Regions from separate parts of the Cytobacillus sp. FSL R5-0569 genome, predicted to be linked through region 3. Evidence: riboswitches for the same ligand, from Rfam matches in the RefSeq annotation. Region 3 holds a riboswitch; each other region holds the start of a gene.

Region 1 (2,276 bases), 2.5 Mb from region 3:
AAGATGACAATTATTTTAATTTTATATGAAATCGTTTCCTTAAGCGTATTTGTCCATTATTAGGGGGCTTAAAATATTATATTTATTTGCTACTGTAATATCTAAAAAAACGACTTTTACTCTTCTATCTTTGGCTATTCCACTTCTTGATGTACGAGCTAATCGCTTTGGCTCAATTGTACGTTTATTAAAATTTAACGATAGCCCCTTTTCCACATAAAAAAACTGTAGAAAACTCATTAAAGGAGTTTTCTACAGCCATAATTTTCTAATTTATTTTAAAGCTTCCTTACGCAATTCTTCCGCTTTATCTGTGCGCTCCCAAGGTAAATCAATATCTGTACGACCAAAATGTCCATAAGCAGCTGTTTGCTTGTAAATCGGACGGCGTAAATCAAGCATTTTGATAATGCCAGCAGGACGGAGGTCAAAATTGTTTCTAACAACTTCAACTAAAACATCCTCAGATACTACTCCAGTTCCAAATGTATCAATACTGATGGATACCGGCTGAGCAACACCAATTGCATATGCTAATTGTACTTCCGCTTTGTCAGCTAGTCCAGCAGCAACGATATTCTTTGCTACATAGCGAGCTGCGTAAGCAGCTGAACGGTCAACTTTCGTTGCATCCTTACCAGAGAATGCACCACCACCGTGACGTGCATAACCGCCGTATGTGTCAACGATAATTTTTCTACCAGTTAAGCCAGCATCACCTTGAGGTCCACCAATAACGAAGCGACCTGTTGGGTTGATGAAGTATTTTGTGTTTTCATCAATTAATTCAGTAGGAACAACTGGGTTAATTACATGCTCTTTTAAATTGCGTTGAATTTGCTCTAAACTAATTTCTGGATGGTGCTGCGTAGAGATAACAATTGTATCAATACGTACAGGTTTGTTGTTTTCATCATATTCTACTGTTACTTGTGTTTTACCATCTGGGCGAAGGTAAGGTAAGATTTCCTCTTTTCTTACTTCAGCTAAACGGCGAGAAAGTTTATGAGCTAATGAAATAGGTAATGGCATAAGCTCTTTTGTTTCATTACATGCAAAGCCAAACATTAAACCTTGATCTCCAGCACCAATGGCTTCAATTTCTGCATCAGTCATCTGTCCTTCACGCGCTTCTAATGCTTGGTCTACACCCATAGCAATATCAGCTGACTGTTCATCAATAGAAGTTAATACAGCACATGTTTCAGAGTCAAAGCCATATTTTGCACGTGTATAACCAATTTCCTTAATGGTTTCACGAACGATTTTTGGAATATCTACATATGTGGATGTAGTGATTTCTCCTGCAACCAATACAAGACCTGTAGTAACAGACGTTTCCGCAGCAACCCTCGCATTTGGGTCCTGTGATAAAATAGCATCTAATATTGCATCAGATATTTGGTCACTGATCTTATCCGGATGACCTTCAGTTACTGATTCAGAAGTAAACAATCTACGTTTTGTTGACATCTGACTTCCTCCTTATTTATCGAATCAATAAGACTTTATTATAGTCTTTATTTTTGATACGGAACTCATTCCCTTATTTGAATCTTCATTATTTATGGGCCAATGTTTATCTCATACCCTTAATAACCTATGCGCTAACTTGGAATATTGAGAATAAAATGGTTGGTCTTTTTCCCATACATAAATAGTACATTCCAAAAGCCGCTCCTCGTATTCGCCAACATCATGTTAAAAAGCATGAAAAAAAACCTCTTCTCTGATTTAGTGAAAAGGTTGAAGCAAAATGATTCGCGCCTTTCACTCTTATCGTTCAAGGATAGTGAGTAATAAATCCTTGCATCAGGTTAGCACCTTTGCTCATGAAAATGTAGTTGGCAGGTTGCTGGGTTTCATAGGGCCTGTCCCTCCACCAGCTCGGGATAAGAGAGTATCCGTTCAAGGATTCATCATAACTTACACATGGAATATAGTCAAATGTTTTTCATTAACAATTCAATGTAAAAATTGTCATATCCGACTCTATAAACTTTAGTTTTGATAACGGATAATTTTAGTTAAGATCATACCGTTCTTTTTCCTTAATATATATAAAAATTACATTAAATTTGCTGATTATCCTTTTTAAATTTGCAAAAGCTATTTATAATGAATACTGCCTGTATTTGTGACAATTTCATTAATTATATAAAAATGATTTATATAGTATAGACTGAATGAATAAATGTGTTATACTATTTTTGAAGAAATAATCACAAATAGCGACTGAGATGCATATCTCTTAAATAATATTATATAAAGGAAGG
Region 2 (2,276 bases), 1.2 Mb from region 3:
TAAAGTCATTAAGCTAGGAAAAAAAATAGAGATTAAATATCCTGAATATTCTGATAGCTTTATTTTGAAGGCTGGTAAATGTTCTGACTTACACCTAGCTCCAAAAACCCAAGAAAAGTTGGGATAAAACTTCTATTCTTATTAATCCTCCTTTAAGAGAATGAAGATAGATTGAATTTTACTTTTAGCTAAGTGAGAAGTATTATGTCTTTAATTTTTCAAGGGCAGCTTTTGGAGGAAATCTTTTAGTTGTAAATGCAGTATATAATTCTCCTAATATGATTATTTTCGATTTTAATTTCAAAGAACAATTGAGACCATCAAAAGAGAAGCTCATACCATGTTTTTTACTATATCTTTAACTAATTATTAACGGCAGTTACATCCTTTATAAAACGTTATTTCTTTTATGAGGATATTTGAGAAGCGCTCTCAGAAGAAATTAACTTTTTCTTAACGTGTATGTATATTCATGAGTTTCAATTAAATAATTCTGACAAATCATAAAAATTAGATTTTTGTATTGACTTTTATTGATAGTATGTTAGGATTTATCTTATCCAATATTTTCTTATCCAGAGAGGTGGAGGGACTGGCCCGATGAAACCCGGCAACCTGCTTAATGCAAGGTGCTAATTCCAGCAAAATGTTGATTCATTTTGAAAGATAAGGTGTCATGAATCGTTATCTCACACCTTTTCTTATTGAAAAGGTGTTTTTTGTATAAGAGGTGATTCTTAAAAAATAATAGTCATTCGCTGATTAGACAACTAAAGGCGGACATTTTCCTTCAATGGGGAAATGCCGTCTTTTTTTATCGGAAAAGGAGGGATGAAATGCAACAGGCGATTACTTATGAGAACTGGCAGGATATTTCTGCAAGCTTTACTACCGATGATCACTCGAAAGGCGCTTTGTCTGTTCTAGAGTGGGCCTATCACACGTACAACGAGGATGAAATTGTGTATGCTTCTAGTTTTGGTGCCGAAGCCATCGTCCTTATCGACTTAATTACGCAAATCAAAAGAGAGGCTAAGTTGGTTTTTCTTGATACGGATTTACACTTTCCTGAAACTTATCAAGTGATTGAAGATATAAAAAAACGTTTTCCAGCGCTTCAAGTTGAAATGAAAAAACCTCATTTAACATTAGATGAACAAGCCGCTCGTTACGAGTCGGCATTGTGGAAAAAAGATCCGAATCAATGCTGTCAAATACGTAAAATACTACCTTTACAAGAAGCAATGGTGGGAAAAAAAGCGTGGATTTCAGGTCTTAGGCGCGAACAGTCACCCACAAGAAAGTATACTAATTTTGTGAACAAGGATGAGAAATTCACAAACATCAAAATTTGTCCACTTATTCATTGGCGGACGAAAGATGTCTGGGATTATATCAAAGAAAAACAATTACCCTATAATGCTTTACATGATGTGAACTATCCGAGTATTGGGTGTTTTCCTTGCACGCAACCAACAAATGAAGACGCTGATTCCCGCGCGGGTCGTTGGCAAGGCTTAACGAAAACAGAATGCGGCTTGCATACTAATTCATAAAAAGGAGTAAACAAATGAGCTTACCTAGTCCACATGGAGGAACATTAATTCAAAAATATGAACCACAATTCGATCTAGCTAAAGTGACAAAAACAATCGCAATCGACCGAATTGCATTAAGTGATTTAGAGTTGATTGCTATTGGCCTATTTAGCCCACTAACCGGTTTCTTAGGCAAAGAAGATTATGAATCTGTCGTGAAAAAAATGAGATTAAGTGATGGCACGGTTTGGTCACTTCCCATTACATTACCTGTTGATCTATCGGTTGCAGAACAACTCGATAAAGGGGAACAATATCGCTTGGATTTCGAGAATACAACTTATGGAGTCATCACAGTGTCGGAATGGTTTAGACCAGATTTAGAGATAGAGGCACATCATGTTTATCAAACTAACGACCATGCGCATCCAGGTGTGAAACGACTTTTTGAAAGAGGCAATCATTACGTAGCTGGTGAGATCACCCTTATAAGAAAACCTGAGAAAAAAGACTTTACAGATGTTTGGTTAGAGCCAAAAGACACTAGGGCTTTGTTTGTAGAAAAAGGTTGGCAATCGATTGTTGGCTTTCAAACACGTAACCCGATTCATCGTGCCCATGAGTATATTCAAAAGGCCGCCCTTGAGACTGTCGATGGCTTATTTGTGAACCCTTTAGTCGGTGAAACGAAAGCAGATGATATCCCGGCAACTATTCGTTTAGAAAGTTATCGCATTC
Region 3 (2,276 bases):
GACTCTAGAGCGCCTGGTACTTTCGTAAAAGGATTAACAACAGAATTTTGCCAAGCTTCTGAAAAATATTGAGAAAACACATCCCATACTTCTTCTATCTGTTGAAGAATAACGATTCTATCGTTTTCGTTTCGTACAAGTACTTGGAAAATGAGATGGGCAATATATTGACCGACATCAAATCCAATCGGACCATAAAAGCCGAACTCAGGATCGATCACCTTCGTCTCACTCTTACTCGCAAATATACTCCCTGTATGTAGGTCACCATGTAGTAAGCTCTCTGCTTCTGTGAGAAAAGCATATTTTATTTTGGCTACTTCAAGTTTCAACTTGTCATTAGCCCATAGTTGCTGAACCACTTCAGCCAACTCAGCTTCAAAATCATTCGTTTCCACATCAAAAAATGGATCGGTGAATACTAAATCCTCAGTGATTTTACATAGTTCAGGATTTGAAAATTTAGCGACCAATTTCTTTTTCTCAAACGGATGAAGAGCAAAATCTGAAGTTGAAAACAATGTCTTTGCTAAGTACTCACCAATATGAGCTGATAAATTCGGATAATGATCCCCTTGAATCAATCCGTCTCTTACAATTGTCAAATGGGAAAGATCCTCCATCACAGTTAATGCTAGTTCTTCATCTGATGCTAGTACTGCTGGGAGGAGGTGAGGAACGAATTCACCATGCTTCTTAAGCACTTCTGCCTCCAGTTTTGCACGTTTAAGTGTTAGAGGCCAGCTTTCTCCGACTACTTTTGCATAAGGGAGTGCTTGCTTAATAATTACACTTTTATGATTAGAAGTAATACGGTAAACATAATTCAAATTACCATCACCAATCTCTTCCACCGTCATTTTTTCATCCGGTAAAAACAGTTTTAAACTCTTCACGTATTCACACGCTGATTCCTCTGTCAAAGCGCGATAACCTATATTATCTAAAACAGCCATATCTCTTCCCCCTTATTTCTTTATTTATCTGTGGCACAAAACAGGGGTGACTACATGAAGAGATGTAGTCGGACCTGCTTTGTCATTACAGAAACAAAAATGCCCCTTTCCTTTACAGAAAGAGGCATTCGTCATTACGATTTTGCCTCTCATCTTTCAGAATAACTTCTGAATGGAATTAGCACCGTGCCTTACATTAGGCGCAGAAATTCTCTAGCTGCGCCTCGTTTCACAACGATATTACGGTCGGTTGCTGGGTTTCATCGGGCCATATTTCCCTCCACCTGCTCTTGATAAGAGTATAAAAGATTCATTTTTTGAAATATCTTGAGCAAATACTAGCACCGTTTATAAAAAAGTGTCAATCTTTTTTTTAAAACTTTTCATCTTTTTAAGGTTAAAAGAATTTTGTCATATAACGTAAAAAATTCTCTGTTGACAGATAAAACACCTGGTGACATAATAAAATTGTGCAAAAATTTAAAACGATAATCATAAATTTTCTTATCAAGAGCAGGCGGAGGGACGAGCCCGATGAAGCCCGGCAACCGATTCTAAATGAACACGGTGCTAATTCTTGCAGCAATCATGCTGACAGATAAGGAGAAGGTTCTATCACTGCGAACTAACCCTCTTCTTATTGATTAAGAAGAGGGTTTTTTATTGTCAATGTCAATTCGAAATCATCAGGGAGGGTTCTCATATGGGAGATGTAATTGCAACTTATCAAGTATACGCAAGACCCGGTTCATTAGAGAAAAAAGCAGAGGATATCGCTTTAGGATTAACGATAGGCTCGTGGACAGCGTTACCATTACTTGAGCAAAAACAATTACTAAAACATAAAGGCAGAGTCACTGCACTACAAGAATTTTATGATGATGAACATCCCAATCGATTCGGTGAAGTAAGGTGCGAAATTAGTATCGCCTACCCTACATATAATTTCACATTTGATATTCCAGCAATCTTAACAACTGTATTTGGAAAGTTATCTCTAGATGGTGAAGTAAAATTATTAAATCTGGAATTTGATAATGAGGATCTTTCCCGTTTTCCTGGACCAAAATTCGGTATAAAAAATATAAGATCGAAACTAAATATTCAAGACCGCCCATTACTTATGAGTATATTTAAAGGCATTATCGGCAGGGATATTCACTTTTTAAGAGAACAGTTAAGAGACCAGGCTATGGGAGGCGTTGATATTGTAAAAGATGATGAAATTCTTTTTGATGTCAACATCTCTTTTGAAGACCGAATTATCGCAGGTAAAGAAATACTAGATGAAGTCTATGAAAAGACTGGAAAAAGGACACT

Evidence for each region. A riboswitch is a leader RNA that binds a small molecule or an ion and turns the genes downstream of it on or off. The one in region 3 is predicted to bind S-adenosylmethionine.
Region 1: another riboswitch for S-adenosylmethionine. It lies ahead of metK (methionine adenosyltransferase); the one in region 3 lies ahead of mtnK (S-methyl-5-thioribose kinase).
Region 2: another riboswitch for S-adenosylmethionine. It lies ahead of MKX78_RS11940 (phosphoadenylyl-sulfate reductase); the one in region 3 lies ahead of mtnK (S-methyl-5-thioribose kinase).

Annotation. Positions count from the first base shown of each region.
Region 1 covers NZ_JBBOWW010000001.1:3,648,097-3,650,372, forward strand. The annotation lists gene metK (methionine adenosyltransferase) at 274-1,473, opposite strand; SAM riboswitch class I at 1,774-1,899, opposite strand.
Region 2 covers NZ_JBBOWW010000001.1:2,307,569-2,309,844, reverse strand. The annotation lists gene MKX78_RS11945 (hydroxymethylglutaryl-CoA lyase) at 1-127, shown strand, start outside; SAM riboswitch class I at 569-673, shown strand; gene MKX78_RS11940 (phosphoadenylyl-sulfate reductase) at 837-1,556, shown strand; gene sat (sulfate adenylyltransferase) at 1,571-2,276, shown strand, end outside.
Region 3 covers NZ_JBBOWW010000001.1:1,127,258-1,129,533, reverse strand. The annotation lists gene mtnK (S-methyl-5-thioribose kinase) at 1-956, opposite strand, end outside; SAM riboswitch class I at 1,103-1,256, opposite strand; SAM riboswitch class I at 1,458-1,561, shown strand; gene MKX78_RS05940 (2,3-diketo-5-methylthiopentyl-1-phosphate enolase) at 1,660-2,276, shown strand, end outside.